Regions from separate parts of the Nocardia sp. CA-151230 genome, predicted to be linked through region 2. Evidence: riboswitches for the same ligand, from Rfam matches in the RefSeq annotation. Region 2 holds a riboswitch; each other region holds the start of a gene.
The links. Region 2 has a riboswitch for S-adenosylmethionine ahead of ACQP1O_RS04995 (bifunctional o-acetylhomoserine/o-acetylserine sulfhydrylase). Riboswitches for the same ligand answer to the same signal wherever they lie in the genome.
Positions count from the first base shown of each region.

Region 1: it holds a riboswitch for S-adenosylmethionine, as region 2 does, so the genes downstream of both, ACQP1O_RS01900 (aminotransferase class V-fold PLP-dependent enzyme) here and ACQP1O_RS04995 (bifunctional o-acetylhomoserine/o-acetylserine sulfhydrylase) in region 2, are expected to answer to the same signal.
Region 3: it holds a riboswitch for S-adenosylmethionine, as region 2 does, so the genes downstream of both, ACQP1O_RS40620 (ABC transporter substrate-binding protein) here and ACQP1O_RS04995 (bifunctional o-acetylhomoserine/o-acetylserine sulfhydrylase) in region 2, are expected to answer to the same signal.
Region 4: it holds a riboswitch for S-adenosylmethionine, as region 2 does, so the genes downstream of both, ACQP1O_RS41080 (rhodanese-like domain-containing protein) here and ACQP1O_RS04995 (bifunctional o-acetylhomoserine/o-acetylserine sulfhydrylase) in region 2, are expected to answer to the same signal.

Region 1 covers NZ_CP192061.1:431,545-439,223, forward strand. Annotated here, with positions in the region: gene ACQP1O_RS01870 (NAD(P)H-dependent amine dehydrogenase family protein) at 1-954, opposite strand, end outside; gene ACQP1O_RS01875 (SDR family oxidoreductase) at 980-1,768, opposite strand; gene ACQP1O_RS01880 (TetR family transcriptional regulator) at 1,921-2,550, shown strand; gene ACQP1O_RS01885 (hypothetical protein) at 2,614-3,255, opposite strand; gene ACQP1O_RS01890 (DUF2752 domain-containing protein) at 3,376-3,834, shown strand; gene ACQP1O_RS01895 (hypothetical protein) at 3,853-4,041, shown strand; gene ACQP1O_RS01900 (aminotransferase class V-fold PLP-dependent enzyme) at 4,058-5,371, opposite strand; SAM riboswitch class IV at 5,428-5,541, opposite strand; gene ACQP1O_RS01905 (SAM-dependent methyltransferase) at 5,606-6,457, opposite strand; gene ACQP1O_RS01910 (MarR family winged helix-turn-helix transcriptional regulator) at 6,512-6,973, shown strand; gene ACQP1O_RS01915 (heme oxygenase (biliverdin-producing)) at 7,139-7,679, shown strand, end outside.
Region 2 covers NZ_CP192061.1:1,147,682-1,155,360, forward strand. Annotated here, with positions in the region: gene ACQP1O_RS04960 (error-prone DNA polymerase) at 1-1,056, shown strand, start outside; gene ACQP1O_RS04965 (hypothetical protein) at 1,133-2,125, opposite strand; gene ACQP1O_RS04970 (DUF167 domain-containing protein) at 2,260-2,520, shown strand; gene ACQP1O_RS04975 (tRNA (cytidine(34)-2'-O)-methyltransferase) at 2,599-3,063, opposite strand; gene ACQP1O_RS04980 (DUF3017 domain-containing protein) at 3,102-3,419, shown strand; gene ACQP1O_RS04985 (hypothetical protein) at 3,508-3,669, opposite strand; gene metX (homoserine O-acetyltransferase MetX) at 3,849-4,967, opposite strand; gene ACQP1O_RS04995 (bifunctional o-acetylhomoserine/o-acetylserine sulfhydrylase) at 5,009-6,358, opposite strand; SAM riboswitch class IV at 6,455-6,566, opposite strand; gene ACQP1O_RS05000 (TetR/AcrR family transcriptional regulator) at 6,579-7,289, opposite strand; gene ACQP1O_RS05005 (MFS transporter) at 7,428-7,679, shown strand, end outside.
Region 3 covers NZ_CP192061.1:8,664,869-8,672,547, forward strand. Annotated here, with positions in the region: gene ACQP1O_RS40600 (putative FMN-dependent luciferase-like monooxygenase) at 1-161, opposite strand, end outside; gene ACQP1O_RS40605 (ABC transporter ATP-binding protein) at 158-907, opposite strand; gene ACQP1O_RS40610 (ABC transporter ATP-binding protein) at 900-1,769, opposite strand; gene ACQP1O_RS40615 (ABC transporter permease) at 1,750-3,585, opposite strand; gene ACQP1O_RS40620 (ABC transporter substrate-binding protein) at 3,586-4,746, opposite strand; SAM riboswitch class IV at 4,909-5,025, opposite strand; gene ACQP1O_RS40625 (LOG family protein) at 5,119-5,601, shown strand; gene ACQP1O_RS40630 (HAD family hydrolase) at 5,654-6,292, opposite strand; gene ACQP1O_RS40635 (GNAT family N-acetyltransferase) at 6,549-7,397, shown strand; gene ACQP1O_RS40640 (MarR family winged helix-turn-helix transcriptional regulator) at 7,418-7,679, opposite strand, start outside.
Region 4 covers NZ_CP192061.1:8,768,879-8,776,557, forward strand. Annotated here, with positions in the region: gene ACQP1O_RS41060 (HAD-IIA family hydrolase) at 273-1,031, shown strand; gene ACQP1O_RS41065 (MarR family winged helix-turn-helix transcriptional regulator) at 1,032-1,493, opposite strand; gene ACQP1O_RS41070 (type 1 glutamine amidotransferase family protein) at 1,490-2,131, opposite strand; gene ACQP1O_RS41075 (O-succinylhomoserine sulfhydrylase) at 2,273-3,487, opposite strand; gene ACQP1O_RS41080 (rhodanese-like domain-containing protein) at 3,522-3,944, opposite strand; SAM riboswitch class IV at 3,959-4,074, opposite strand; gene ACQP1O_RS41085 (Rv0361 family membrane protein) at 4,137-4,583, opposite strand; gene ACQP1O_RS41090 (FAD-dependent oxidoreductase) at 4,871-6,262, shown strand; gene ACQP1O_RS41095 (amidohydrolase family protein) at 6,354-7,226, shown strand; gene ACQP1O_RS41100 (CaiB/BaiF CoA transferase family protein) at 7,335-7,679, shown strand, end outside.

The sequences.
Region 1 (7,679 bases), 720 kb from region 2:
GACGACGCCGGCTTCGGCGTGGTCGCCGTTGCTGTAGAGCTGGAGGTCGAGCAGGTAGTCGGGTTCGCCCTTGACTTCCACTCGGTAGCAACCCTTTCCGGCCGGTTGGGGCCAGTCCGGGGCGAGGTCGGGGTGCAGGCGGGTGGTGTGTTCGAGGGTGAGGACCTCACGGCCCCTACTGATGCCGTGCACCTGGAATCGGAGGGCGGCGGCGGTGCCGGCGGCGATGGTGCGGCTGCCCACCTTCAGCTCTTCGCTCGCTGGTAGGCGCTCGAAATGCTGTGTGACGGAGTCGAGTTCGATGTCCAGGGCGGCGGCGAGCTGGCGGATGACGCTGCCCCAGGCGAGGGTGAGGACGCCGGGCTGGAGGAGTAGCGGCAGGTCGTCGAGGGCGCTGCCGAAGCCCATGATGTCGAACAGGACCTTGGGGTTGTCGTAGGTGGAGTAGTCCATCACCTCCGAGCAGATGATCTTGTCGATGCGCTCGGAGCCGCTGGACAGGAGGAGGGGCAGCCAGTCGTTGGCCCAGCCGGGGTCGATGCCGTTGACCCACAGGGAGGCTCCGCCCTCCTCGGCCGCCTCCAGGATCGGGGCGATGGCCTCGTCGGGGAGGGTGCCGTAGGGGAATTGCAGGAAGACGGGGCTGCTGGAGACGACATTGATGCCGGCACGGAGGAAGGTCTTCAGATCCTCCACCGCCTCCATCAGGCGGTCGTCGGCCATGGCGGTGTGGACGATGCAGTCGGGCTTCAGGGCCAGGAGCGCCTCGGCGTCCTGGGTTGCGGTAACGCCGATCTCGCGGTCGAGACCGGCCAGCTCGCCCGCATCCTTGCCGGCCTTGGCGGCGCTGGAGACCCAGACGCCGACCAGGTCGAGCTCGGGGCGGGCGATGATGGAGCGCAGGGTGCGGCGGCCGACATTGCCGGTGCTCCACTGGACTACGCGGTACTTCATGGGAAAACTCCTGCGGCGCGGCGGATTACAGGTCGGGGATGGGAAGGTCGAGGTTGGGCGCGGCGATGCCGCCGTCCACCTCGAGCACCTTGCCGGTGATGTACCCGCCCGCGCGGGAGCTCAGGTAGACGATCGCGGCGGCGATCTCCCACGGCTCGCCGAGCCGGTGCAGCGGGGTGGCGTCCTCCATCTGCTGCTTGATCTCCGGTTGCTGTGCAACGACTTCCAGCGCGGAGGTGAGCACCGAGCCGACCGCGATGGCGTTCACCCGGATGCGGGGGGACAGGTCGGCGGCGGCCAGCCGGGTCCAGTGCGCGAGGGCGGCCTTGGCGGTGCCGTAGGCGAGGAAGCCGCGGCCGGGGGAGCGGCCCATCATCGAGGAGATATTGACGACCGAGCCGCCGTCGTTCTTCAGCATGTGCGGCACCGCGGCCTGGGTGAGGGCGTGGGCGGTGGAGACATTGAAACGGAATGCCTCCTCGAGGAATTCGGGGGTGGTGGTGAGGAAGGTATTGGGCATGGTGCCGCCGACATTGTTGACCACGATGTCGATGCGGCCGAGTTCGGCGGCGGCGGTTTCGGCCAGCGCGGTGACGGCGGAAAGATCCGACAGGTCCGCGGGGACCGTGATGGCGCGGCGGCCGAGCGCGTGGATCTTGCCCGCCACCTCGTCGAGTTGGGCGGCGGTGCGGGCCGAGATGGCCACGTCAGCACCGGCTTCGGCGAGGGCGAGCGCGGTGGCGGCGCCGATGCCGCGGCCCGCGCCGGTCACGACGGCGACGCGGCCGTCCAGTCGGAAGGTGTCCAGGATCATCGCGAATTCAGTCCTTCTGGGGGTGACGACAGTCACAAGCAACCTTAAGCATTTGTTCTTAATCGTCAAGGAGAAGTTCTTTATCCGCTGGTGAACGGCTATGGTGCAGACTGTGGCAAGGACCGGCGGCAGGTAGCAGTGACGGTGTACGAATGGCAGTGACAGAAGCGCGGGAGCGCATCATTCTCGCGGCGGAACAGCTGATCGCCGAGCGTGGGCAGGCGGTGCCGCTGCGCGATATCGCGGCAGCCGCGGGACAGCGGAACAACTCCGCGATCCAGTACCACTTCGGCTCCCGCGACGGGCTTATCGAGGCCGTGGTCGAACACCGGCTGGCCACCCTGGAGGTGCGGCGGCTGGAATTGCTGGCCGAACAGGCCGGTACCGGTGCGACGGGCGTGCACGACCTGCTGGAGGCGCTGGTCATTCCCATGCTCGAGCTGAGCGACCGGCACGGGATCAACCACTACGCGCGGTTCCTCGAACAGATCCACACCCATCGGGCCGTCACCGACGCGGCCAATCTGGAATCCGCGCGGCGCACCTCGGTGCGGGTGATCATGCAGCAGCTGGAGCGGGAACTCACCGATCTGCCGAAACGGTTGCGGCTGCGGCGGTTACGCGCGCTTCCGACCGTGCTGTTCGCGCTGCTGGCCGACCACGAGCGGGCCGTGGAGGCCGGCCGGGTGGCCGCGGGTGACGTGGCGGCGTGGGGCGAGATCGTGGACATGCTGGCGGGGGTGCTGACCGCTCCGGTGGTGGAGCGCGCGCCGATCCGCTGACGCCGGAACGCGAACGGCCCGCCCCGGATCGAATCCGGGGCGGGCCGTTCCGAGCGCGATGAACTAGTGCTGGTGAGGCTGGGGGTAATTCGGCGGCGCGGGCTGCTGGTAGCCGCCCTGCTGCGCGTAGCCCGGCTGCTGGGCGCCGCCGGACGGAGGCGGATAACCTTGCGGCGCATACTGATTCGACGGCTGCGCGGCATAACCCGGCTGGTTCGGCGCCGGGTAGCCCGGCTGGGGCTGCGGAGCCTGGTAATTCGGCTGCGGCGCGGGCTGGTTCGGCGCCGGCTGGTAGCCCTGCGGCGCGCAGCCCTGGGACGGAACGGTATTCGCGGCGGGCGGGTAGGACGGCGGTGCGGCGTAGCCGGGCGCGGCCGCGCCGTTCGGCGGCGGGTAGCCCTGGTCGGGCGTGCCGGTCGGCGGCGAGAAGGAGCCGACCGGGGCCGGGTAGCCGTGGACCGGGGTGCTCGCCTGGTCGTAGGGGCTCGGCGCCGGCGTGTACATGGGCGTGGCGGCCTGGTCGTTCTCGCGCTTCTTCTTGAGCGCGAACCAGACGCCGCCGCTGATGAGAATGACGAACAGCAGGCCTATGAGGCCGAACGCGCGGTCGACGACGTTGATGCAGACTCGGATGAGAATGAGCACGGCGATGGCGCCGACAATGGCGATCGCGCGGCGCGCCGCGCCACCTGGTTGCTGTGACATGAGTGAGGTCCCCCGAACTCGAAAACGATTGCCGGGGCAGCATACCCAAGCAGGCTCGACTTCTCCCGGGTGCGAAGTTCGGTGCGACCTGGCAGGGCGGTGGTGGTGCGGCTACCGTTGATGGTCGTGGACACCACGGCAGCAGCAGTCATGGAAACGCCCGCCCGGCTGCGGTGGCTCGGCGTCGGGCTACCGCTGCTGACCGGTGGGGCGGCGGCCGGCGGGCTGGCGCTGCTGCACTTCCGGGATCCGCACGTGCAGGGGTCCTACGGGGTGTGCCCGTTCTACGAACTGACCGGATACTGGTGCCCCGGCTGCGGCGGGTTGCGCGGGCTGCACAACCTCACCGATGGCCGGATCCTCGACGCCATCCACAGCAATGTGCTGCTGCTCCCGCTGACATTGGGCTTCATCGCCTGGTGGGGCGCCTGGGTGGTGCGCGGGTGGCGGGGCAATCCGGTGCCGCCGCGACTACCGCAGGTGCTGCCCAGGTACGCGGTGTGGGTGGCGCTGGCATTTCTCCTGGTCTTCACGGTTGTGCGGAACACACCGTGGGGTAGTTGGATCGCGCCCGTTTAGGCGGGGCATGCTCTGCGTATGAGCGATTCGCTGAAGGAGCGCGTGCGGCAGAAGCTGATCCGGCAGCTCGAGGAGGATGGGCCGCCGGACCCCGATCAGGAGGACACCCGGCAGCTCTCCGTGCAAGTCGACCTCGATGCGCTCGACGCGGTGGCCGAGGACGATCCACTCGTCGAGGTGCTCGCGGCCCGTTACATGGTGCCCTGACCGGCTTCCGGCCGGTTCAGAAACCGCAGGCAGCCCCGCCCGCGGCCGAACTGCCGAAGGGGCGGGTCTCGGGGACCGGGTTCCAATGTCCCTCGGTGCGGGCGTAATTCCACGCCGGGCCGCGCGCCACCAGGGTGGCGATGGCGTCGACGAGGCGGTCGACATCGGCGGCGGTGGTGCCCAGGCCGATGCTGGCGCGCAGGGCGGCATCGACCCCGAGGCGGGACAGCAGCGGGTGAGCGCAGAAGCGGCCGTCGCGCACCCCGATGCCGTGCTCGGCGGAGAGATAGGCGGCCACCTGGCCGGGCTCGAAGCCGTCGACGGTGAAGGCGACAATGCCGACCGCGTCGGTGCTGTCGCGCCAGATCCGCAGGAAGTTCACGCCCGGAACGGTTTTCAGGCCGTAGCGCAGGCGGTGGGTGAGGTACTGCTCGTGCTCGATCACGGTGGTCTCGTCCAGCTCGGCGAGAGCGTCGCAGGCCGCGGCCAGGGCGGCGACGCCCAGCACGTTCGGGGAACCGGCCTCGTGGCGCTGCGGGGCGGGGGCCCATTCGACAACCTCGGTGCTCACCGAGCGCACCGCGCCGCCGCCGGCCAGGTAGGGCTCGGCCGCGTCCAGCCAGTCCCGGCGGCCGACCAGCACGCCCGCGCCGAACGGGGCGTAGGTCTTGTGGCCGGAGAAGGCCAGGTAGTCGATGCCGGTGGTGAGCAGGTCGATTCGGCGGTGCGGGGCCAGCTGTGCGGCGTCCACCAGGATGCGGGTACCGCACTGATGGGCGATCCAGGCCAGCCGCTCCAGCGGCAGCAGTTCGCCGGTCACATTGGAGGCGCCCGTAACAGCCAGCAGCGCAGCGGGTTTCGAGCACAGCTCGGCGACCAGGCGCTGGATGGTCTCCTCGATGGTGTCCGCGACCGGAACCACCCGGCGGCCGCGCCGGGTCCAGGGCAGCAGGTTGGCGTGGTGCTCCACATCCAGCACGACGGTGTCACCCGGCACACAGGCGGCGAGCAGGTTCAGTGAGTCGGTGGTGTTGCGGGTGAAGACCACCACCTGGTCGTCGGTCGCGTTCAGGAAGCGGGCGACCGAACCGCGGGCCGACTCGTAGCAGTCGGTGGAGACCCGGGAAGCGTAACCCGCGCCGCGGTGCACGCTGGCGTAGTAGGGCAGCAGGTCCGCGACCCGGTCGGTGACCTGCCGCAATGCGGGTGCGCTGGCGGCGTAGTCGAAGTTGGCGTAGCCGGCCGTCCCGCCCTGGACGAGCGGGACTCGCAGGTCACAGCCGGAGACGGCGGCGAGGGCGGCACAGGTCTGGTCGGCGAAAGCAGTCATCACGAAATCCCGTCGGGTTCATGGACACGCGATCGGGGAAACAGGAATCGATCGAGAGTCCGCGCTTGCCGCGCCCGGTCGGACGTCGGCCCGGTCGTCACCCGGAGCACCCCACCGCGGAGGAGGGTTGCCGACCAGCAAGCCGGGGCTTCGCACTGGTACTCATGACCTGATTGCAGAGACTCGCAGACGCGTCGCGGGCTTGTCAACCCTGACCGGCGTGGCCCGGCGGGGTCAGACCTTCTCGGCCCAGACGCATCGTTCGAGGTCCGGAACCCGTTCGCCGCCCCGGCCGGCGGGTGCGAGAAAGCGCTCGGTGTATTCCGCACCGCCGACCTGTTCGAGCTCGCGCCAGCCGTATTCGGCGAGCAGTCCGGACACCGCGCCGGGATGCAGCCCGAAGCGCCAGATACCTTGCCCAGCAACGAATCTGCGGTAGGCCGACTCGCATCCGTCGAGGTTCGAACCGTCGAGAAAGTCCTGCCGGATGTAGCTGAAGATCAGGCTGCTGCCCGCGGGCGCGGTGGCGAGCGCCGCGAAGGTGGCGCGCACGGCCTGCTCGGTCAGGTACTGGGTCACGCCCTCCCAAAGGAACAGGGTCGTCGACTCGGCGCGGTATCCGGACTCGGCCAGCGCGGTGGCGAGGGGCTGGCGCTCGAAGTCGATCGGGATCGGAACGACGGCGCCCGGCAGTGGGATTCGCCGCTGCTTGAGTGCGATGTTCACCGGCAGGTCCACCTCGAAGGCCGGTATCCCTGCCGGTGCGGCCAGGCGGCAGGCACGGGTGTCGAGGCCTGCGCCGAGTACGACCAGGGCTGCGGCGCCGTCGCGGAGGACGGCTGCGGTCCGCTCGTCGAAGTACCTCTTGCGGCAGGCCAGGCTGTTCCAGATGCCGGGATCCTGCCGGTCCATCACCCCGCGCAGCCAGCGCCGGGCGCGTGGCCGGCGCACCAGCGGGCGCAGCCCGGCGGGCAGCATTCGGATGGCGAGATCGTCTGTGAGTAAACGGTTTTCCGTGGGTTCGGCGTTCTCGGTCGCGGCGATGAGCATGGGGATCAGGGAGGTGCTGGCGGCTCTGTCGGCCATGGTGGCGCTACTCTTTCTGCATCCGACAAGTATCTGAACAAAGGCAGTAGTTGCATGGATGCAGATAAATATACGCTGCTGTCGCAGGGCAGCGCCGCCTATCGCGAGTACCTGACCGCGCAGGCCGTGGTCGCCCACACCACCGCGCAGGCGCTCGGGCTCGGCCCGACCGACTTCTTCGCGCTGAACCTGATCGCGCTGGCCGGATCCATGACCGCGGGCGAGCTGGCCGACCGCACCGGGCTGTCCACCGGTGCGGTCACCCGGCTGGTGGACCGGCTCGAGCGGGCCGGATATGTCCGGCGGGTGGCCGATCCGGCCGATCGGCGGAAGGTGGTGATCGAACCCGCGCCGGATCCGGGCGGCCGGATCGATGCCGTCCTCGCGCCGCAGCGGACGCGGATGGCGGAGGTGTTCGCCGATTACGGGCCGCAGCAGCTCGAGGTGCTGTTCGACTATTTCGCGCGGGCCGCCGGCGCACTGCGGGAGACCGCACATCAACTGCAGCGGCCCTGAGAGGGTGTGGTGAACAGCACACCCGTTTCGGAAAAATCGTCCGAAAGTTGGATCGGGTGGGCCGCAAAGTTCGAATCGCGCGATCGTTGCTGGGGCGTATGGTCGGAGTCGAAGTTAGGGTAGCCAAAGTGGTGTGCCCCCGAGTTGACCACGAGGAGCCCGACCATGCTGGAGACCAGCACCCCGTTCTCGACGCTCATTCGCACCGCGACCGAGCAGCAGCACAACGAGGCGGAACACTCCACGTTCATGCGCGACATGCTCGGCGGACAGCTCGGCGTGGAGGCCTTCTACCGGTACACCGCCCAGCTCTGGTTCGTCTACGCCGCTCTCGAAAAGCACTCCGCCGCACTGGCTTCCGACCGGGTCGCGGGCCCGTTCGTCAAGCCCGAACTGGCGCGGCTGGCCTCGCTGGAGGCCGACCTGGCCCACCTCGGTGGGGCGAACTGGCGCGATGAACTGAGCGCGCTGCCCGCCACCGCCGCCTACGCCGCCCGCATCGAGGAGTGCGCGGGCGACTGGCCGGCCGGCTATGTCGTCCACCACTACACCCGCTACCTGGGTGATCTCTCCGGCGGCCAGGTCATTCGCGGTACCGCCGAGAAGCTGTGGGACCTGCCCAAGAAGGGCGACGGCGTGCGGTTCTACGTCTTCGAGGACATCGCCAACCCGGCCGCGTTCAAGCGCGACTACCGCGAGGCCCTCG
Region 2 (7,679 bases):
GGATCCAAACGGTCACCGGAGAAGATGGAACGGCTGCGGGCCCGCTTCTATCAGGGCATGAAGGGCCTGCACGGCATCACCGGCGAGGTGGCCGACCGCATCTACGAGAAGGTGTACGCCTTCGCGAATTTCGGTTTCCCGGAAAGCCATTCGCAGAGTTTCGCCTCACTGGTGTTCTACTCGGCGTGGTTCAAACTTCATCACCCGGCCGCGTTCTGCGCCGGACTGCTGCGCGCCCAGCCGATGGGGTTCTACTCGCCGCAGTCGCTGGTCGCCGACGCGCGACGGCACGGGGTGGTGGTGCACGGGCCCGACATCAACCACAGCCTGGCCGAGGCGACCCTGGAGGCGCGGGGCCTGGAGATCCGGCTGGGGCTGGCCGCGGTCCGGCACATCGGCACCGAGCTGGCCGAACAGATCGTGACCGCCCGCGAAATCGGGCCCTACACCACGTTTCTCGACCTCACCGGGCGCGTGGAGCTGAGCGTGCCGCAGGCCGAAGCGCTGGCCACCGCGGGCGCGCTGACCAGTCTCGGCGGCACCCGGCGCGAGGCGCTGTGGGCGGCGGGCGCGGCCGCGGGGGAACGGCCCGACCGGCTGCCCGGCACCGGCGCGGCCACCGCCGCACCCGCCCTGCCCGGGATGAGCGCGCTGGAGCTGGCCGCCGCCGACGTGTGGGCCACCGGCGTCTCGCCCGGCAGCTACCCGACCGAATTCCTGCGCGAGCGCCTCGATGCGCTCGGCGTCATTCCCGCCGCGCAGCTGCTCGACATTCGTGACGGCACACGGGTTCTCGTCGGCGGCGCGGTCACCCACCGGCAGCGTCCGGCCACCGCGGGCGGGGTCACCTTCCTCAATCTGGAGGACGAGACCGGCATGGTGAACGTGGTCTGCTCGGTCGGCCTCTGGGCCCGCTACCGCCGCCTGGCCACCACCGCGCGCGCCCTGCTCATCCGCGGGCGGGTGCAGAACGCCGAGGGCGCGGTCACCATCGTCGCCGACCATCTGCAGCGCATGGACCTGCGCATCGAGGGCCGTTCCCGCGACTTCCGCTGAACACGGCCGCCGGCACCATATTTCGGTGGCCGCCGGGGCGGAGCCGGCATCGGTGCGGGCCGACGCGAGTGAGCGGTCAGAAGTCGCCGCCACCACCGCCGGAGTCGCCACCGCCGCCGAAATCGCCGCCACCGCCGCCGAAGTCGCTGCCGCCGCCGCCGAAGTCGCTGCCGCCGCCGAAGTCGTAGTCTCCGCCGCCCCCGCCCCACTGCTGCGGGCCGGGGTCGTAGCCACCGCCGGACTCCGGGGGCGGGCCGTAGTCATGGCGCTCGCGCTCCTCGTGTTCGCCTTCCATCCGGCCGAGTTCATAGCCGAGCAGGCCGCCTCCGACCGCGCCGCCGACCGCGCCGAGACCCGCGGCCGCGCCGGGGCTCATGCCGCCCCGCCCGCTGCCGTAGGGCGGGTTGCCGTAGCCGGGAGCGCCGTAGCCGGGACCGCCGGGGGCATAGCCGCCACCGAAGCCACCGCCGCCGGGCGGGGGCGGCGGGTTGCCGCGGCGGCGGCGGAAGAACGCGACGACGGCCGCGATGATGCCGCCGATGATCACGATCGGGCACAGAATGCCCAGCCACCCCCAGCCGCTGCCCTTGGATTCGGGTTTCGCGGCGGGCGCAGGCGCCGGATTGCCGGCCCGGGCGCTGGTGGGCGCGGCCTGATCGGTCGCCGACTTCAGCGCGCCCAGCGCCGCGACGGTCGCGCCCGTGTAGTCGCCGCTGCCGAAGGCGTTCTTGAATGCCGTACCGGCGGAACCGGTTTCGCGAATGTGCGAGTTCGCGCCGGTGCGGATCGACAGGAACTTGGACTTGGTGTTGATGGCCAGCACCACGTCCGCCGGATCCTTGACGTGGCTCTGCGCCTCCTGATCGAACTTGCCGTGATCGTCGGAGAACTTCTCGGTGGTGAAGATCTGCACCGGATTCGACAGCTGGTTCGCCGCATCCGTCACCTTGGCGACGTCCAGCACCTTGGAGTCGTCGTGCACCGTGACCGGTCCGGCCGCGGCCGCCCCCGTCGCCAGCAGGATCACCCCCAGTAAGGCCGACAGCAGTAATACGAGACGCTTGACCATCTTGCTTTTCCTTTCGGGGCGACCTTCCGCCACGGCACACCGGACACTACGGCTTCACGCCCTCCCTCGCTTACCCCGTTTTCTGTGGCTTCTATCGCAGACCCCGGCTGTTGACCCCGGACGCATCCGAGACAATGGGCCTCGACGAGTCAGGAAGGGAGTGCGGTGTGGCCATAGTCCGGGCGACCATCAAACCCGGCAGCAAGAAGGGGCCCCTGGTCGAGATCCTCGACGACGGGGCGCTGCAGCTGTACGTGCGTGCCCCGGCGGTGGAGGGCAAGGCCAACAGAGCAGCCATCGAGCTGCTGGCCGCTCACTACGGCGTCCCCAAATCCGCGGTCCGCCTGACGGGCGGCGCGACCTCCCGCTTCAAGCGCTTCGAAATCGACGACTGATTCGAACCCGCCCCCGGAAACCCGGACCGCCCCCGGAAACCCGGACCGCGCCCGGAAACCCGGACCGCGCCCGGATGCTCAGACCGCGCCCGGAAAACCCAGCTGGCGCCAGGCCTCGTACACGGCGACGGCCGCGGCATTGGACAGATTCATCGAGCGCCGGCCCGGCAGCATCGGGATGCGCAGCTGCTCGGTGACGCGGGGATCGGCGAGCACCTCCTCGGGCAACCCGGTCGGCTCGGGCCCGAAGAGCAGCACATCGCCCGAGCGATAGGCGACATCGGTGCTGTGGGTGGTGGCCGTCGCGGTGAAGGCGAAGACTCGCTCGGGCCCAATGGCATCCCACGCGGCGGCGAGACTTTTGTGCACGGTGACGACGGCCAGGTCGTGGTAGTCCAACCCGGCCCGGCGCAGTTTCGGCTCGGACAGGTCGAAGCCGAGCGGTTCGATCAGGTGCAGTTCGCAGCCGGTACCGGCCGCCAGCCGAATGGCATTGCCGGTATTCGGGGGGATGCGAGGTTCGAAGAACACGAGATGGAACACGGGCTCCAGCATCGCAGAGGGCCGGATAAGCTCGTGCGGTGAGTCCAGCCCATGCCGCACCCGAGAGCCGTAGCAGTCGTGCGGGGGAGTTCGTCCGGGACAATCTGCCCATACTGCTGGTAGCGATGGTGCTGGTGGTGGCCGTGGTCTTCCTGGCCTGGGACCGCTGGCGGCGCGGCACGTTCTTCTTCGGCGGCGGGGCGCTGCTGGCCGCGGCACTGCGGCTGATTCTGCCGACCGACCGGGCCGGTCTGCTCGCGGTGCGTAGCAAGGGTTTCGACGTCGCCTGGCTGACGGTGCTGGGCGGCGCGATCATCGTGCTGGCCGCGACCATCAGCAGCCTCGGCGTCACCTAGACCGCGCCGAGGTCGGGGCCGCGACCGGAGTCGCGGCACTGAATGTTCGATCGGATGGTGGCCGCGAACCCGCGGCGCTGGGGGATTGCTAGACCGAGGTCATGCGGCGGCCGAGCTCGCGGCGCAACACTTCCTGGTCGGGGAGTCTGTGCAGGACACGGAGTATGGCCGGGCGAAGTTCACGCTGCTCGTCCTCGGAGAGCAGATCGACGAGATCGCGTAGATCCATGTCATCGAATGCGGCGGTCATGCCTGAATACATTACGGGTGCCGAGCCTCGCGCACACGTATTCCGGGCTGACGGTTACGGAGGTGTCATGTGCGCGAAACCGGAAGCGCGTCACGGCAATTCGCGCGAAACGGACACGATACGCGAGGTAACGCGCCTCCGGTGAGGCAGCGGAGATGCAGCGGACGGGCAGCGTTGTTTCAGCGGTCCGACTCGCGCAGGGTGCGGGCCAGGTCCATCGTCTCCAGCATGAGCTTGCCGACCGCCTCGGTCTCGGTCAGGAACCCGTCGTGGCCGTCCCGGGACCGGATGATCTCCAGCCCCTTGGAACCCGGCAGCAGATCGGCCAGCTCCTGCAGGGTGCGCAGCGGGTACAGCCGATCCGAGTCCACCCCGCCGACCACGCACGGCACCGGCGTGGACCCCAGCGCCGCCGCGATACCGCCGCGGCCGCGGCCCACGTCGTGGCGGTTCATGGCCTCGGTGAGCAGCACATAGGTGGCCGGGTCGAACCGTGAGATCAGCTTGTCGGCCTGGTACTCCAGATAGCTCTGCACCGCGTAACGCCCACCCGCCCACGGGTCCTCATCGCCCTGGGCATGGTTCTCGAAGCGGTGGTCGAGCTCGAACTCGGTGCGATAGGTCAGGTGCGCGATGCGCCGGGCGATGCCCATGCCGGTCATCGGGGCGCGCCCGGTGCCGTGGTAGTTGCCGCCCTGCCAGTCCGGATCGGCCGTGATGGCCGCGATCTGGGTGGTCTGGGTGCCGATCTGGTCGGCGGTGCCGCGCGGGCCGACCGCCAGCACCAGGGCCGCCCCGACCCGCTCGGGCCGGGCGACCATCCATTCCAGCACCCGCATGCCGCCCATGGAGCCGCCCACCACGGCGGCCAGGCGGTCGATGCCGAGCAGGTCGAACAGCGTGATCTCGGCGGCCACCTGATCGCGGATGGAGATCTCGGGAAACCTTGCGCCCCAGGGTTTTCCGTCCGCCGCCAGCGACGACGGCCCGGTGCTGCCCTTACAGCCGCCGAGCACATTGGTGGCGATGACACACCACTCGCGGGTGTCCACCGGCGCGCCGGGACCCACGATGCCGTCCCACCAGCCGGCCTGGCCGTGGTGCACGTCGGCGGGGCCCACCACGTGCGAATCACCGGTCAGCGCGTGCTCCACGAGCACCACGTTGTCCGCGTTCGCCGATAGTTCGCCCCACCGCTGCACAGCCAGCGTGACATCGGGAATGACGGCTCCGGTCTCGAGCTCGATATCCCCGATGGCAATGCTGCCGAGCGTCCCGTCGGGCGGCGGCAACAGCAGCTCCGCCGCGTGCCGGGCCGTGTTCGATTCGATGTTCACGGTCAATTTGCCGCCGCCGTCAGTCCGGCGCGCAGATCCGCCAGGATGTCGCCGATCCCCTCGATACCCACGGCCAACCGGACCAGACCAGGTGTGACACCGGACGCCAGTTGTTCGGCGGGAGTCAGCTGGGAATGCGTGGTGGAGGCCGGGTGGATGACGAGCGAGCGCACATCGCCGATGTTAGCGACGTGGCTGTGCAGCACCAGCGCCTCCACGAACTTCTTGCCGGCGTCCACGCCACCGGCCAGCTCGAAGGAGACGATGGCGCCGACGCCCTTGGGTGCCAGCTGTTTGCCCCGCTCGAACCACTGGGAGCTGGGCAGTCCTGCGTAGTAGACCTTCTCGACGCCGGGCTGCTCGGCCAGGAACTCGGCCACGGCCTGGGCATTGGCCACGTGCCGCTCGACGCGCAGGCTCAGCGTCTCGATGCCCTGCGCGATGAGGAAGGCGTTGAACGGCGACACCGCCGCACCCAGATCGCGCAGCAACTGTACCCGCGCCTTGAGCGCGTAGGCCGGCGCGCCGAGATCGGCGAACACGGCGCCGTGGTAGCTGGGATCCGGGGTGGTGAAACCCGGGAAGCGGGACTCACCCGCCGCGTCCCGCACGGTCCAGTCGAAGTTGCCGCCGTCCACGATCACGCCCGCGACCGCGGAGCCGTGCCCGCCCAGGTATTTGGTGGCCGAGTGCACGACGATGTCCGCGCCCAGTCGCAGCGGCTGGATCAGGTACGGCGTGGCGACGGTGTTGTCCACGATCAGCGGCACGCCCGCCGCGTGCGCGACCTCGGCGATGCCCGGGATGTCGAGCACCGAGCTGCTCGGATTGGCGACCGTCTCCCCGTAGAACGCCTTGGTGTTGGGCCGCACGGCCGTGCGCCACTGCTCGAGATCGTCCGGATCCTCGACGAAGCTGACCTCGATGCCCAGCTTGGGCAGCGAGTAGTGCAGCAGGTTGTAGGTGCCGCCGTACAGGTGCGGGCTGGCCACGATGTGGTCGCCGGCCTGCGCCAGATTCAGGATCGCGTAGGTCTCCGCGGCCTGACCGGAGGCCAGCAGCAGCGCGGCCACACCGCCCTCGAGCGCGGCGATGCGCTGCTCCACCGCGTCCTGGGTGGGGTTCATGATGCGGGTGTAGATATTGCCCGGCTCGGCGAGCCCGAACAGCGCGGCGGCGTGATCGGTGTCGCGGAAGGCGTAGGAGGTGGTCTGGTAGATGGGCAGGGCGCGGGCTCCGGTGGCCGGATCGGGAGCCTGTCCGGCGTGAATCTGCTTGGTCTCGAAGGACCAGCCGGCCGGATCCAGGTTGCCGTCAGCCGAGACGGCCGCGGGCGCGGTCGAGTCACTCATGTGTTCTGCTCCAAAAACAAGGTCGCCGAGTGGCGGAAGTTTGATGTTATCGAGAGGCGAATGGGCTTCGACACCAACACATTTCGGTAGACCTCCTAGTTGCGCTTGCGTTCGGCCTTCGAACGCCGGGTCTGCACCCGGAGCACCCCACCGCAGCTGGAGGGTTGCCGATCAGCAAGCCGGGGCCTTAACGCTGATGCTCTTGACCTGTCGCGCGATTCTAGCGGGCGGACGCCGGTGTTTCGGAAGTGGGGCTGGCCACAGCGGGCTCCGCGCAGGTGCGAACGAATTCGTGATACGCGCCGACCACGGCCTCCGCCATGCGGCGCGGTGACGCGATCAGACGCTCGTCGGCGAAGCCGGAATCGAAGTCCGATTCGGTGCCGGCCCGCATGATGGCGTGGAAGGTGCCGAGCAGCAACCGAACTCGCAGATCTGCGACGGTGGTGCCGAGGCGTTCGGCCAGCACCTGCGCGGTCTGCTCGGTCTTGTTCTCGGTGGCGGCCATGCTGCACGCCCGTACCGCGGCGGTGGACCGGATGATGCGCTGCATTTGCTGGAACCAGCGGAAGGGCAGCGGTTCGTCGTGGTCGACCACGCGGTCCACGATGGCCAGGAAGCTGTCCAGCAGCGCTTTCAGCTCGTTGCCGGTGCTCGGCTGCTCGCGCAGCGCATCCGCGTGTGCCCGCGCCCAGTCGGCGATGGGCGCGATGACGATGTCTTCCTTGCTGTCGAAGTACCGGTTCACGGTGCGCGGCGAGACGTCGGCCTCGTCGGCGATCTGTTCCACGGTGGTGGCGTCGAAGCCCTGGTCGTCGCACAGCCGCAGGGCGACGTCGATGATCCGCGCCCGGGTCTGTTCCTTCTTCCGCTCACGCAGGCCCGGCCGGTGACGTGCGATCACACCGAGGTGAGTTGACAACTCCGACATACCTCCATGGTAAGGGTTCGAGCGCTTCTCGTGTCCCATTATGCCAACTGTCGCAGTGCGACAAATTTCTCTTGACGTCAATTGGCCTCAGGGGTCAAGATTGTCGAGGGTGTTCCCGACCGTCCGTGAGGAGACGACATGACCGCCGCGACAACAACACTCGAAGACCGATCACAAAGCGCCGACCGGCGCGGAGCTGCGCGCTGGTGGGCCCTGGGCGTACTCGCTATCGCCCAGCTGATGGTGGTGCTGGACGCCACCATCGTCACCATCTCCATGCCTTTCGCCCAGCGTGACCTGGGCATCAGCGACGGCGACCGGCAGTGGGTGCTCACCGCCTACACGCTGATCTTCGGCGGCCTGCTGCTGCTCGGCGGCCGCCTCGCCGAC
Region 3 (7,679 bases), 1.6 Mb from region 2:
TCGGCCGGATCCAGGTGATGCTGCGCCACCCAGGCGGTGTCGTAGCCGAGCCGTTCGGCCAGCCCGATCTGCTCGAGCGCCTGCCGGTACACCGTGCCCGCGTCCTGCGCCGGATCGGTGCGGACCAGGCGGGTGAAGAAGCCGAGCCGTTGCGGGGTCATGTGGTCACCTTTCCGAGGTAGGCGTCGCGCACCGCCGGATCGCCGACGAGTTCCGCGGCCGGGCCGTGCAGCACGATCCGCCCGCTGCGCAGCACATTGGCGGTGTGCGCGATGCTCAGGGCCAGCTCCGCCTGCTGCTCGACGATCAGGATGGCCAGGCCCAGCTCCCGATTGAGCCGGGCGATCTCCTCCAGCACCCGATCGACGAACAGTGGCGACAATCCCATGGTGGGCTCGTCCATGCAGATGAGGCGCGGTTTGCTCATGAGCGCGCGGGCGAAGGCCAGCATCTGCTGCTCGCCACCGGAGAGCGTGCCCGCCCGCTGGGCGCGCCGCTCGGCCAGCCGCGGGAAGTGGTCGAACAGCTCGGCGGCGCGCGCGGCCAGCACCGTGCGGCGCTCCCGGCGGATGTAGCCGCCGACGAAGAGGTTCTCCTCGACGGTCATGGCCGGGAAGACGCGCCGGGCCTCCGGGACCGAGGCCAGCCCGGCCCGGATCCGCGCCGACGGGGGCGTCCCGCTCACGTCCGTGCCGTCGATGCGCACCGCGCCCGAGGACGGTTTCAGCAGGCCGAGCGCGGTTTTCATGGTGGTCGACTTGCCCGAGGCATTGCCGCCCAGCAGCGAGACGATCTCGCCGGGCCGCACCCGCAGGGAGACCTCGTCGAGCGCCCGGGACGGGCCGTAGTGCACCATCACCCGGTCGAATTCGAGGATCGGAGTGGCGTTCTCGTCGAACTCAGACATCCGCGCCGACCTCCCCGCCGGCCCGGCTGCGCCCGAGGTAGGCCTCGATGACGCGCGGATCCGCCAGCACCTCGGCGGGCGTGCCCTGGGCGATGATGCGCCCCTCGTCGAGCACGAGCACCCGGTCGGACAGGTCGTGGACCAGGTCCATCTTGTGCTCGACCAGCAGCACCGTCTGGCCCTGGGCCTTCAATGTGGCCAGCTGCCTGCCGATTTCGGCGGTCTCGGTCTGGTTCATGCCCGCGGCGGGTTCGTCGAGGAGCAGCAGGCCGGGTTCCGCGGCGAGCGCCCGCGCGATCTCGGTGCGGCGGCGATTGGCATAGGACAGCGTGTAGGCCGGATGGCCGGACCGCGGCACCAGTCGTTCCTCGAACCGCGTGAGCTGCGCGTCGATCCGAGCGGCCGACGCCCGCCGCTCGGTGCGCGCCGCCGGTGTCGGCACCAGCGCCACCGCCAGCTCGGCGAGCAGCGAAATCCATTTCAGCACCGGCACATTCGCCAGCGTGCGCAGAGGCCGTGTGGCGCGCAGAGTGGGCTGCAGGCCGACATCGACGTTCTCGCGGACTGTCATATTGCCGAACACGCGGCCGTTCTGGAAGGTCCGGGCGATGCCCGCCGCGGCGGCCGCCTCCGGGCGGCCCGGGCGAATCCTGCTGCCGTGCACCAGGACTGCTCCGTCATCCGGCTTCAGCACGCCGGAGATCAGATTGACCGTCGTCGACTTCCCGGACCCGTTGGGCCCGATGATCGAGACGAATTCACCCGGTGCGATGGAGAATTCGACCCCGTCCACGGCTCGTACGCCGCCGAAGGAGCGTCGCAGACCGGTGACCGTGAGCACGTCAGGCGTTGACCGGGACACGATTCCTCCTCACCAGAATTCCCTGTGGCCGGAACCGCACCACCAGCAGCAATACCAAGCCGTACAACACGATTCGCCACGACGGCGCCAGCCGCAGCAGCTCCGGCACTCCGATCAGCACCACCGCGCCCAGCACCGCGCCGTAGGGCGAGGCGGTGCCGCCCAGCACCAGGATGGTCACCACCAGCAGCGACATCGGCAGGTTGAAGACCGTCGGGTCGATGTACGAGTACTGGTGGGCCAGCAGCGCGCCGCCGATGCCGGAGAAGAATGCCGCCACCGCGAAGGCCAGCGCCTTGTAATCGCGCACCGGCACCCCGGCCGAGCGGGCGGCCACCTCGTCGGCCCCGATGGCCCGGATGGCGATCCCCAGCCGGGACCGCTGCACGCCGACGATGACCGCCAGCACGATGGCCAGCACCACCAGCTCCAGCCGGAAAATCTGGGTGTGCGTGGTGAATTCGTATCCGAACAGGCTGGGCGCGGGGATCCCGAAGATGCCGTAGCTGCCGCGGGTCACCGGCTCCCAGTTCCGGATGATCGCCACCGTCACGATGCCGATGCCCAGCGTCGCGATGGCCACGTAGTGCCCGCCCAGCCGCCACAGCGGCGCGGCCAGCACCGAGGAGGCCACGGCCGCGACGAGGCCCGCGGCCACGATGGCGGGCAGGAAGGCCCAGCCGTGCGACACCGTCAGCACCGCCGAGGTGTACGCGCCGATGGCGATGGGACCCGCCTGCCCGATGGCCAGCTGTCCCGCCGACCCGGCCACCAGCGTCATGGAGACCGCGATGATGGCGTAGGCCAGGATCTGGGTGCCCACCGAGATGCCGTAGTCGTCCGCGATCAGCGGAATCGCAATGCCCGCAACGGCGAACGCGATCAGGGCGTGCCACCAGCGCACCCGTAGTTCCCGTCCCGACCCGAGGAAGGTGCCGGTCATGGGCTCGGATTCGATGGCCGGCGGCCGGGCGAGCAGGCCGCCGGGCCGCAGCACCAGGAAGATCACCAGCAGACCGAAGGTGATCAGATCCCGGTAGCCGTCACCGAACCAGTAGATGCCGAACGCCTCCACCAGCCCGAGCACGAAACCGCCGATGACCGCGCCCGGAATCGACCCCAGCCCGCCGATGGTGGCGGCCACGAATCCGGTCATGCCGACGATGCCGCCGCTGGTCGGCGAGATATTGGAGTTGTAGAGGCCGACGAAGACACCCGCCAGCCCGCCCAGTCCGGAGGCGATGGCGAAGGCCAGCGACTGCACCCGGCCGACGCCGATGCCCATCTGCGCGGCGGCGTCCGGGTCCTGCGCGGTGGCGCGAATGGCCAGGCCGTGGCGGCTGTAGCGCAGGAAGGCCCACAGTCCCGCCATCACCGTGAGGGTGAGGGCGAACATGACCACATCGGAGGTGCCGAACCGCACCCCGCCGACCCGGAAGTTGTTGGTGGGCAAGACCTGTGGGAAGGGCCGGGTGTCGGGCCCGAACACCAGGGCGACCACGTTCTCGATGATCAGCCCGACCGCCACCGTCGCCAGCAGGGCGGCAATGGCCGGGGCCCGCCGCAGCGGCCGCACCGCCAGGATGTCGATCCCGACGCCGACCAAGGCCGTCGCCGCCACCACCACGATCAACGCGGCCCACCAGGGCACGCCGTGCTGGGCGATCAGCCACCAGCCCAGCACCGAACCGAACGCGAAGATCGAGCCGTGCGCGAAGTTGATGACATTGCTGACCCCGAAGATGAGGGTGATGCCCACGGCGATGAGCGCGTACGCATTGCCGTGCACCAGACCCGCAATGAGCGTGTCGAACATCTATTTGGCGCTTCCGACCGGCACGAATTTGCCGCTGCGCAGTTCCAGCTCGATCGGCTTCACGCCGCTGGGCCGCCGCGTCTGCTGGTCGAAGGCGAAGGTGCCCAGCCCGATTCCGTCGAAGTCCTTGATCTCGCGCAGGCCCTTCAGCACGCCCTCGCGGGTGGCGCCGCCGGTCTTGGCGGCCTTCACCAGCACGTTCAGCGCGTCGTAGGCGTAGACGTTGAAATCGCCCGGGTCCGTATCGAACTTGGCCCGGAACTTGGTGACGAAGCTCTGGATCTTCGGGCTCGGATCCGACGGCGTGAAGACGCCGTTCACGATGTCGCCCTCGGCCGCCGCACCCGCCAGACCGATGAACTGCGGGGTGTTCTGGCCGGCGAAGAGCTGCCCGGTGAACCCGACATCACGCAGCTGCTTGACCACCAGCGCACCGTCCGGGCCGTAACCGAGGTGTACGAAGGCGTCCGGGTTGGCGTCGCGGCCCTTGATCAGCACCGGCCGGAAGTCCTGCGAATCCGGCAGGATGGCCGAGGAGTAGGCGATCTCGATGCCCTTCTCCTTGGCGAACTGTTCGAAGAATTTGAAAGCCTGCTTGCCCCAGTCGGTTTCGAGGTAGACGACGGAGACCTTCTTCGCCTTGGACCGCACCCACTCGGCATTGCGTTCCATGTACACGTCCAGCGTGATGGACGGGCTCCACGAGTAGTCGCCGCCCTTGGTGAAATCCACCGAGGAGTTGGTGAACCCGTACTGCACCAGCTTGCCGCGGTTGTACACCGGCGAAGCCGCGATGGAGGCGGGCGAGGAGAAGTCGCCGAGCTCGGCGATGATCGACTTGTCGCCCACGAACTTGGTGGCGATCGGCACCGTCTGCTTCGGATCCGACTGCGAATCCTCCCATTTCAGCGCGACCTTCTTGCCGTCGATACCGCCCGCCGCATTGATCTCGTCCAGGGCCAGGTCGAAGCCCTGCTGCCAGAGCCGCCCGTACTCGGCCGACCCGCCCGTCTTCGGGCCCGACACTCCGAAGTACACGGTGTCCGACTTGCTGTCCGACGACTCGTTCCCGCACGCCGACAGCAGCCCCGCCACCGCGGTCGCCGCCGCCACACCCACCAAAACCCGGAATCCACGCGACCCGGACCAGTTCCTGCTCATTGCTACCTCTGCACTCGTGCACCGACACCGCGCCGGGGCATGGGGACTCGACCGCGACCGCCGAAGGCGTACGGTGCGGGAAAGAGAATCGCCCGCATGGAATTCGGGCGCTGGGCCTCAGCCGTTGGCCGGGCAGCATCCAGACATGGACCGTGCTCCTTCGACTAGCGCTTGCGGGGTCCGCGTGGACGCCGCCTGGTCGTCACCCGGGGCACCCCACCGCCGCGCGAGGGTTGCCGATCAGCGAGCCGGGGCTCGAACATGCTGATACTCGTGACCGTGGGCAGAACGGTAGCCGCGGCCACCCCGCGCTGACACCATTCGAATCACCCTGATGCCAACGACCCGACCGCACCGAGGAGAGGAAAGCCCTTGCCACCCCTGCAAATTGCCGTCTGCGGCCCCAGTACCTGTACCGACACCGAGTCCACGGCCGCGCGCGAGGTGGGCCGACTGCTGGCCGCGGCGGGTGCGACCGTGCTGTGCGGCGGCGGCTCGGGTGTGATGGCCGCCGTCGCCGAGGGCGCCTCCGGCGCAGGCGGACTCGTCCTCGGCATCCGCCCCGACACGGACCGTGACGCGGCCTGCCCCGGCCTGTCCGCGGCGATCTACACGAATCTGGGCGAGGCCCGCAATGCCATCCTGGTGGCATCGGCCGACGCGGTCATCGTCATCGGCGGCTCGTGGGGCACCCTGTCCGAGCTGGCATTGGCCAACCACCGCGGCATCCCCGTCGTATCACTGCACAGCTGGCAGGTACGCGACGCCGACGGCCACGCGGTCGACGCCTCGATCCCCGCCCTCGACCCCTCGCACGCCGTGGCGCTCGCCCTCGCCCCGCCGATCTATCCGTGAACGCCTGGACCGCGGTCGGCCGGTGCGCCGAGAACGGTTGCGAGTCAACCGGTTACGGGGCGAGGTGGGCGGCCAGCCAACCCGGGAACTCGGTCAGATCGCCGAGCACCACATCCGCGCCCGCGGCCGAGAGTTCCTCGGCCGCATAGGGCCCGGTGGTCACCGCCACCGACACCGCTTCGGCCACCTTGGCCGCCCGCACATCGCCGAGATGGTCCCCCACATAGATCGAGGCCCCACGCTCTCGCAGCACCTCGCCCTTCTCCTCCGCCCAGGCCCCGCCGACCAATTCGTCGACCGCCAGCCCGAGATGATCGAGATGCAATTGCGCGTGCGGCCCGTTCTTCGCCGTGATCACCAGCACCCGCCCACCGGCCCGATGCACCGCCGCCAGCGCGTCGACCACCCCCGGCAGATGCTCCGCCGCATGCACCGCCAGATCCGGATACAACTCCCGGTACATCGCGACGATCCCAGGCACCTCGTGCTCCGGAAACCACTGCGCCGCCTCGTGCGCCAGCGGCGGCCCGAGCCGCGACACCACCAACTCCGAATCGATCGCCACCCCGGTCCTGGCGGCCACCGCATCCCACACCGCCGCAATCCCCGGCCGCGAATCGATCAGCGTCATATCCAGGTCGAACCCGACCACCAGCCCACCGGCGACTGCACCCGAACGATCAACACGCACCCCCAGACCCTACGACCCGCCCCGCCCCACCCGACCACGGCCACCGTCGCACCCACTCAGGACCGTGCGGCTCGACACCCACCGGCCGCGCCGGCGCACCGGTGCAGCCCGGCCGCCGAGGAGGTCCGCACCACTCGCGCTCGCCCGGGCTGCGGCATTCATGGGATCCGGCAGGGCCGTGACGACCTGGGCCGCACGCTCGCCCGGGCGGAAATTCGCGGGCGTGTCCGTCGCGCCCCGAATTAGGCTCGGGCGCATGCCGAGTAATCAGGGAACGCTTTTCTGTGGGACGGAGCTGGCGGCGCGGATCGAGCGGGTCGAAGCGGAGCTCATCGCCAAGGGCAGTGCGGCAGCCGCGGACCGGGCGGGAGTCGATGCGGGGTTCGTACTACCGGTGGCGGGCGGGGTGGCATCCTTCGCCGAGGACGGGTCGCCGCTGAACAAGGTGGCCGGGCTCGGGTTCGCGGGGATACCCGAGGCGTCGGAACTCGACGAGATCGAGCGGTTGTTCGCGGCACGGAAGACGCCGGTGCAGGCCGAGATCTCGCAGCTCGGCGATCCGGGTGTCGGCGAACTCCTCACCGCGCGCGGGTATCTACTGGTGTCGTTCGAGAACGTGCTCGGGCTGGAGCTCGGCGGCGAGCGTGCTGCGGTGGTCGCCGATGGTGTCGATGTGAAGCCCAGCGGCGAGGACGAGTTCGACACCTGGCTCGAGGTGGTCGCGGAGGGTTTCGCGCATCCCGATACCCAGGGTGTGGCGTCGCACGAGGAATTTCCGGCCGATGTCATCGCCCGGGCCATGCGGGATCTCGCCGGGGCGGCGGGGGTGCGGCGGTATCTCGCCCGGCGTGACGGGCGGGTCGCGGGCGGGGCGAGCCTGCGCATGTCCCAGGGCGTCGCCCAACTGACCGGCGCGGCAACCGATCCCCCGCATCGGCGGCACGGTGTGCAGTCGTCGCTGCTGTCGGTGCGCCTCGCCGAGGCGACCGCGGCGGGCTGCGATATCGCGGTGGTGACCACCCAGCCCGGCTCGAAGTCCCAGCAGAACGTGCAACGGCTGGGCTTCGGGCTGCTCTACACACGGGCAATCCTGGTCAAGCCCTGATCGGACCGGTCACTCCCGGATCAACCCGGCAGCCGGTGTGCGGCAATCGGTTTCAGGTGTTCGCGCAGCAGGTCGCCATCGTCGCCGAAGAGCTGGGCGTCGGTATCGACGGCGGTCTGCACACCCTGGCTCACCAGTTCCCGTCCGGCGGAGGCCAGTTCGATGCGCAGGACGCGGGCGTCGGCCGGATCGGCGCGGCGGAGGAGCAGGCCGCGCTCCTCCAACCCCCGAATCACCTTGGACGCCATCATCCGATCCGAACCGGACATGTCGGCCACCTGC
Region 4 (7,679 bases), 1.5 Mb from region 2:
CTCGAGCTGTGCGGGCCAACCTCCCGCACGACCGCCGCGACACCGGGCATCGCGAACGGTCTTACCTCGCACGATAGGTCAGCGGTGAAACGTGGTGCGGCAGGGGTCACACCCAAGGGATCGAACCCCGGGTCGGCGGACGGTATTCCGAGGATGAAACCGGTCAGACGGTCGACTAGAGCAGGAATATATGAGCGTTCGGTCCCGGGATAGCGGAGAATGTGCGCGTGACCAACTCGAGCGCTGAACCGATCCTCTCCTATCTGACCGACATGGACGGCGTCCTCGTGCACGAGAATCACATGGTGCCCGGGGCCGATCAGTTCCTCGCCGAACTGCGCGACAACGACATTCCGTTCCTGGTGCTCACCAACAATTCGATCTACACCGCGCGCGACCTGCAGGCCAGGCTCGCGCACACCGGCCTCGACATTCCGGCGGAATCGATCTGGACCTCCGCGCTGGCCACCGCGACCTTCCTCAAGGACCAGCGGCCCGAGGGCACCGCCTACGTGGTCGGCGAATCCGGCCTCACCACCGCGCTGCACGAAATCGGTTACGTCCTCACCGATTCCGACCCGGACTACGTGGTCCTCGGCGAAACCCGCACCTACTCTTTCGAAGCGATCACCCGCGCCATCCGGCTCATTGCGGGGGGCGCGCGCTTCATCGCCACCAACCCGGACGCCACCGGACCCTCGCGCGAGGGCATCCTCCCGGCCACCGGCTCGGTCGCGGCCCTCATCACCCAGGCCACCGGCAAGCAGCCGTACTACGTGGGCAAGCCCAACTCGCTCATGATGCGCTCGGCGCTGCGCCGCCTCGGCGCGCACTCGCAGTCCACCGTCATGATCGGCGACCGGATGGACACCGACGTCATCGCGGGCCTGGAGGCGGGCATGCGGACCATCCTGGTCACCACCGGTATCTCCACCCCGGCCCTGGTCGAGCAGTTCCCGTACCGCCCGACCACCATCCTGCCCTCGGTGGCCGCCCTGGTCGGCAAGACCAAGGACCCGTTCGCGCTGTAGTCAGGCCGCGCCCGTCGCGTCGCCCTCGAGTGCGTCGAGGGCGGCCGACAGGGTCGTCAGCGCGTCCACGATGTGGGCGAGCTGCTCGATACCCAGGTGCGCGACAAGCCGTTTCGCCATGGCCGCGTGCTGCGGGTCGATCCGCCGCACCGCGTCGTGACCCGCCTCGGTGATGGCCACCAGCTTCGCGCGCCGGTGCGCCGGATTGGGGCGGTATTCCACGAATCCCTTGTCCGCCAGCACATCCGCGATGCGCTGCACACTCTGGCGGGTGATACCCATTTCGCGGGCGATACCGGCCACCGGGAGCGGTTCGTGCAGAATCGCGCCGAGCACCTGCCACCACGCGACCGTGATCCCGGACGGCTTGGCCAATTCCTCCGCGATCGAGAGGAATTGGCCGTTCAGCTTGAACGATGTGACGGCCGCGGCCCCGAACAGCTGCTGGGCGGTGCGGGTCATTGCGCGGCCGCCGCGCGCTGCTGCTCGTACTCGAACAACGCGTAGAAGCCTGCGGGATCATTGTTTCCGTACAGCTGGTACCAGGACTCCAGCACGTGCGGCTCGTAGATACCCAGGCGCGCGAAGATCTCGCGGGCGAAATCGACCGGCCGGGTGCCGGTCGCGGTGATCAGGTCACCGTCGGTGACCGCGGGCGCCCGAACATAGTGCTCGCCACCCGAATATCCGCTGTAGGCAAGGTATCCCGCGTCATTGCTGGTGTGCCGCCGACCGTCCAGCAGGCCCTCCTGCGCCAGCCCGAAGGTCGCGCCGCAGATCGCCGCCACCGGAACCCCGGCCGCCAGAAACTCCCGGGCCTTGCGCGCGAAGGCCGCCGGTGTCTCGGGATGCTGCTCGTTTTCGAGTCCCGGCAGGATCAGCATGGCGCTGTCGGCGGGCTTCAGATCATCGAGAATCAGATCGGGCAGGACCCGCATGCCGCCCATCGAGGTGATCGGCTCGGCGCCGAGGGCGACCGTCTTCACCTGCCAGGTTCCCGGCTCGCGGTGCCAGAGTTCGCGATTGATGTGTGCGGTCGCATGCCCGACCTCCCAGTCCGAGAAGGTGTCGTACACGGCCATGTGGACTGTCTTCATCATGACAGCATGCTGTCATATTTGACAGCATGCTGTCAATCAACGCTGGATGACTCTCAGGGGCTGTTCCCGGACCCCTCGACCCCCTGAGCACGAAAAGGGCCGGAACCCAATGGGTTCCGGCCCGGTCGAATACTCGCCGGATCAGCTCAGCGCCTGGTCCAGGTCATTGAGCAGGTCCTCCACATCCTCGAGCCCGATGGAGATGCGCAGCACGCCATCGGTAATCCCCACGGCCGCACGGCCTTCCGGGCCCATCGCCCGGTGGGTGGTGGTGGCCGGATGCGTGATCAGCGTCTTCGCATCGCCGAGGTTGTTGGAGATGTCGACGATGCGCAGGCGGTTGAGCACCTCGAAAGCCCGCTTCTTGGCCTCGTTCTCCGCGGCCTTCAGCTCGAAGGTGATCACCGTGCCGCCGCCGGACATCTGACGCTTCGCCAGCTCGTACTGCGGGTGCGAGGACAGGAACGGGTACTTCACCCACGCCACCGCGGGATGGGTCTCCAGGAACCCGGCGATCTTCAGCGCGGAGTCCACCGACTGGCGCAGACGCAGCGGCATGGTCTCCAGGCCCTTGAGCAGCGTCCACGCATTGAAGGGGCTCATCGCCGGACCGGTGTGGCGCATCAGGTTCTTGACCGGGCCGTCGATGTAGTCCCGCGGTCCGAGGATCGCGCCGCCGAGCACCCGGCCCTGTCCGTCGATGTGCTTGGTGCCCGAGTACACGGTGATGTCCGCGCCCAGGTCGAAGCCGCGCTGCAGCAGCGGGGTGGCGAAGACGTTGTCCAGCACCACCTTCGCGCCCGCCGCGTGCGCGAGATCGGAGACCGCGCGCACATCGGTGAGGGTCTGCATGGGATTGGAGGGGGTCTCGAAGAAGACCGCCTGGGTCGGCACCGACAGCGCCTGCTCCCACTGGTCCAGATCCTCGCCGTCCACGAAGACGGTCTCCACGCCCCAGCGCGGCAGGATCTCGTTGGCCACCACGAAGCAGGAGCCGAACAGGCTGCGCGCCGCCACCAGGCGGTCACCCGCCGAGAGCAGCGCACCCAGCGCGGTGAACACCGCGGACATGCCGGAGGCGGTCGCGAAACAGGCCTCCGCGCCGTCGATCAGGCGCAGCCGCTCCTCGAACATGGCGACCGTGGGGTTGCCGTAGCGGGAGTAGACGAAGTGCTCGATATCGCCGGTGAAGGACGCCTCGGCCGCCTCGGCGCTCTCGTAGACGAAACCCGAATTGAGGAACAGCGCCTCGGAGGTCTCGTCGAACCCGGAGCGCCGGATGCCGCCGCGCACGGCCTGCGTGGCCGGGCCGACGCCCTCGGGAAGCGGTTTGTCGAAGGAACCACCGGTGATCATGACTGCCTCCCTGCGATCCGGTCGGACACGAAACTCATGACTGACGCCAGGGCAGGCCGTCGGCGCGCCAGCCGGTGCCGCCGCGATGCCCCTGACCGTCGAGCGCACCCTCGAAGCCATCGACCACATTGAAGGACGGGGCGATGCCCAGGGTGGTGGCGGCGGTGGCCGCGCCGATGGAGCGCTGACCGGAGCGACAGATGAAGATGACCGGCGCGGCCGAGTCGTGGCCGCGATCGCCGAGCGCCTGCTTCAGCTGGTCGGTGAAACGGGTATTGGGCGTGCCGGAGACGTCCACCCACTCGATCAGCGCGGTGGGTCGGCCGATACCGCTGGTGTCGGGCACCCCGACGAACCGCCACTCGGCTTCGGTGCGCACATCCACCAGCACCGCATCGGGGTTGTCGCGCAACAGTTCCCACGCCTGCTTCGGCGTGATGTCACCCGCGTAGCTCACTTGTACCTCCTGTGAATCCGCACTTGCCGCACCGCTGTCCGATGCGAGGCCAGGTCGTCACCCGGAGCACCCCACCGCGGAGGAGGGTTGCCGACCAGCCAGCCGGGGCTTGACGCTGGTACTCATGACCTGGGTTGAGACTGCCGAAAAAATGGGCCCACTGTCAAACCCCGGCCGCGACTTCGGCCGTTGTCACGAATTGCAGACCAACCAGCGGGAATTCTCCCGGGTGAAGTGCCAGATCGAGGTGGATTGGGCGCCGGCAACAGTGAAAGTGACCTGCGCCGTGGCCTTCTCACCGTCGACGGCCGGGTCGGCCAGCTTGTCGAACGTGATGGTCCCCCCGGCCGCGACCGCGCTCTTCAGCGGCGAGGCGTTCTCGTCGAATCCCTTGCAGGACAGGGCCGGATCGTACTTGCCGGTCTCGCTACGGGACTTGATGAAGTTGCCCGCGGCCACCGAGAGCCGATCGGAATCTGTGACATTCTTCTCAACCGGCGAGACCAGCGTCGCGATCACGATGCCCAGGATCACGACCGCGATGACTCCCGCCGCGACCAGGAACGGCCACATGCTCCGGGCCTCGTTCTGATCGATCGGAACCGATGTCTCCCCGACTGTCTCCTCGGCGTCGCTCATGGGTAGATCATGCCTGGTCGCCGCCGTTCGCCCGCCACGGCATTCCCACGGTTCGGGCCTCGACATTCCCACAGTTCACGGCCCTGCGCGTGAAGGGCCTCGTGCGCCATCGATAGAATCAGCAGAATTTCCGCCCCAGGCGCGGGAATAGCAAGACTACGCAGCAACGCTGCAGCGTCGGGGGCCAACGGCGGTCACCGAAGCCAGGGCGTCAACTTAGCCTAAGCTAAGAACGACGGCTGAGTTTTGACGACAAGTTAGTTTCGACCCAAAGGGTGCGCGGAAGAATGACCGAACAGAGTGCAGCGACCCGCCCGCTACGCATTGCGATCGTGGGCGCAGGCCCGGCCGGTATTTACGCCGCCGATGCCTTGATGAAGTCCGATGCCGAGGTGAGCATCGACCTCTACGAGCGCATGCCCGCGCCCTTCGGCCTCATCCGCTACGGCGTCGCGCCCGACCATCCGCGCATCAAGGGCATCATCACCGCCCTGCACAAGGTCCTCGACAAGCCGCAGGTCCGCCTGCTCGGCAATATCGACTACGGCGTCGACATCACCCTCGAGGACCTGCGTGAGTTCTACGACGCGGTCATCTTCTCCACCGGCGCCAACGCCGACCGCGCCCTCGAGGTGCCGGGCATCGATCTCGACGGCTCCTACGGCGCCGCCGACTTCGTGTCCTGGTACGACGGCCACCCGGACGTCCCGCGCACCTGGCCGCTGGACGCGGAGAAGGTCGCCGTCCTCGGTGTCGGCAACGTCGCCCTCGACGTGGCCCGCGTGCTCGCCAAGACCGGCGACGAACTGCTGCCCACCGAGATCCCGCCGAACGTCTACGAGGGCCTGCAGGACAACAAGGCCCTCGAGGTCCACGTCTTCGGCCGCCGCGGCCCGGCCCAGGCCAAGTTCACCCCGCTCGAGCTGCGCGAACTCGACCACTCGCCGACCATCGAGGTCATCGTCGACCCCGAGGACATCGACTACGACGAGGGCTCCGAGGCCGCGCGCCGCCACTCCAAGCAGGTCGACATGATCTGCAATACGTTGGAGCAGTGGGCCATCCGCGATGTCGGCGACCGCCCGCACAAGCTGTTCCTGCACTTCTTCGAGAACCCGTCGGAGATCCTCGGCGCGGACGGCAAGGTCGTGGGCCTGCGCACCGAGCGCACCCAGCTCGACGGCACCGGAAACTGCAAGGGCACCGGCGAATTCAAGGACTGGGACATCCAGGCCGTGTACCGCGCGGTCGGCTACCTGTCGCAGAACATCCCGCTGCTGCCCTTCGACGACCAGGCCGGCACCGTGCCCAACGAGGCCGGGCGCGTGCTGGTCGACGAGGACGCTGACGGCGCGGCTCGCTACATGCCCGCTACCTACGTGACCGGCTGGATCAAGCGCGGCCCGGTCGGCCTCATCGGCCACACCAAGGGCGACGCCAACGAGACCATCGCCTGCCTGCTCGACGACGCCGCGAACTTCACCCCGGCCCCCAGGCCCGAGCTCGACGCCGTGACCGAGTTCCTCGAGAGCAAGGGCATCCCGTTCACCACCTGGGCCGGCTGGTACCGCCTCGACGCGCACGAGCGCGCCCTGGGCGAGCCGCAGGGCCGCGAGCGGGTCAAGGTCGTCGAGCGGGACGAGATGCTCGCCGCCTCCGAACCCGGCAAGGTCTCCTGACCAGCTCCGGGCAAGGTGTCCTGACCAGCGCCAATCCGCCTGCCGGACAAGGTTGTCCACACATGTCACCGTTCTGAGGCATGCTGATCACGTGTTCGATGCCCATCTCCACATCTTCGATCCGCGGTTCCCGCTGGTCGAGAACGAGGGCTACCTGCCCGACCCGTACACCATCGCCGCCTATCGGAAGCGCATGTCCCGCTTCGATATCGACGGTGGCGCCGTGGTCAGCGGGTCGTTCCAGGGCACCGATCAGAGCTATCTGCTGGCCGCCCTCGCCGAACTCGGCGAGGGCTGGGTCGGTGTCACCAATCTGCACGTGGACGCCACCGACGCCGAGATTCTCGAGCTGAACCGGGCCGGGGTGCGGGCCATCCGGTTCAACCTCAAGCGCGCGGGCGGCGACATCGTCGGGCTCACCATGCTGGCGCTGCGGGCCTACGAACTGGCCGGCTGGCATGTGGAGCTCTATATCGACGGGTCCATGCTGGGTTCGCTGGAACCGGTCATCACCAAGCTGCCCAAGCTGTCCATCGACCATCTGGGCATGTCCGACGACTGCCTGCCCTACCTGCTCAACCTGGTCGACCGCGGGGCCAAGGTGAAGGCCTCCGGCTTCGGGCGGGTGGCGATGAATGTGGGCTCGGCCCTGCGCAAGATCCACACCGTCAACCCCGAGGCCCTGATGTTCGGCACCGACCTGCCGGGCACCCGGGCCGGACGGCCGTTCCGCGACGCCGATATCTCGCTGCTCGCCGACGCCGTGGGCTCCGATCTGCACCGGGTGCTCGAGGACAATGCCCGCGCGTTCTACGGGCTGCCCGCCAAGGAACGCCTGTTCGAGGACCCGAACCCGACCATGCGCCTGGCCGCGGGCGAAGCGCCCACCCTGCGGCTGCCGCGTTCCGAGCTCCCCGGACCCCCGCCCCCGGACACCCTGCCGCTGCCGATCATCGATCGCTAGCGCAACGGGCCACCCGCTGAGGGCCGCGCAGACTTCGCGTTATTGTCATACCGTCAACACCGGCGTGTGAGCCGGTGCGCAGGATTCGACGACGAACCGAGGTAGGGCGTGAGCACTCCATCCACCGCCAAGCAGGGCCCGCTCGCGGGCATCCGGGTTGTTGAACTGGCCGGCATCGGCCCCGGTCCGCACGCGGCACTGCTGCTCGCCGACCTCGGCGCCGACGTGGTGCGGGTGCAGCGGCCCGGCATGCTGCCCGGCTTCATGGAGCGTCCGCAGTGGCGCGGCCGCACCATCGTCGAGGCGAACCTGAAGGATCCCGCCGACATCGAGCAGGTGCTCGGGCTCATCGAGAAGGCCGACGTGCTGCTCGAGGGCTTCCGGCCCGGCGTGACCGAGCGCATGGGACTGGGCCCCGACGCGGCGCTGGAACGCAATCCGCGCCTGATCTAC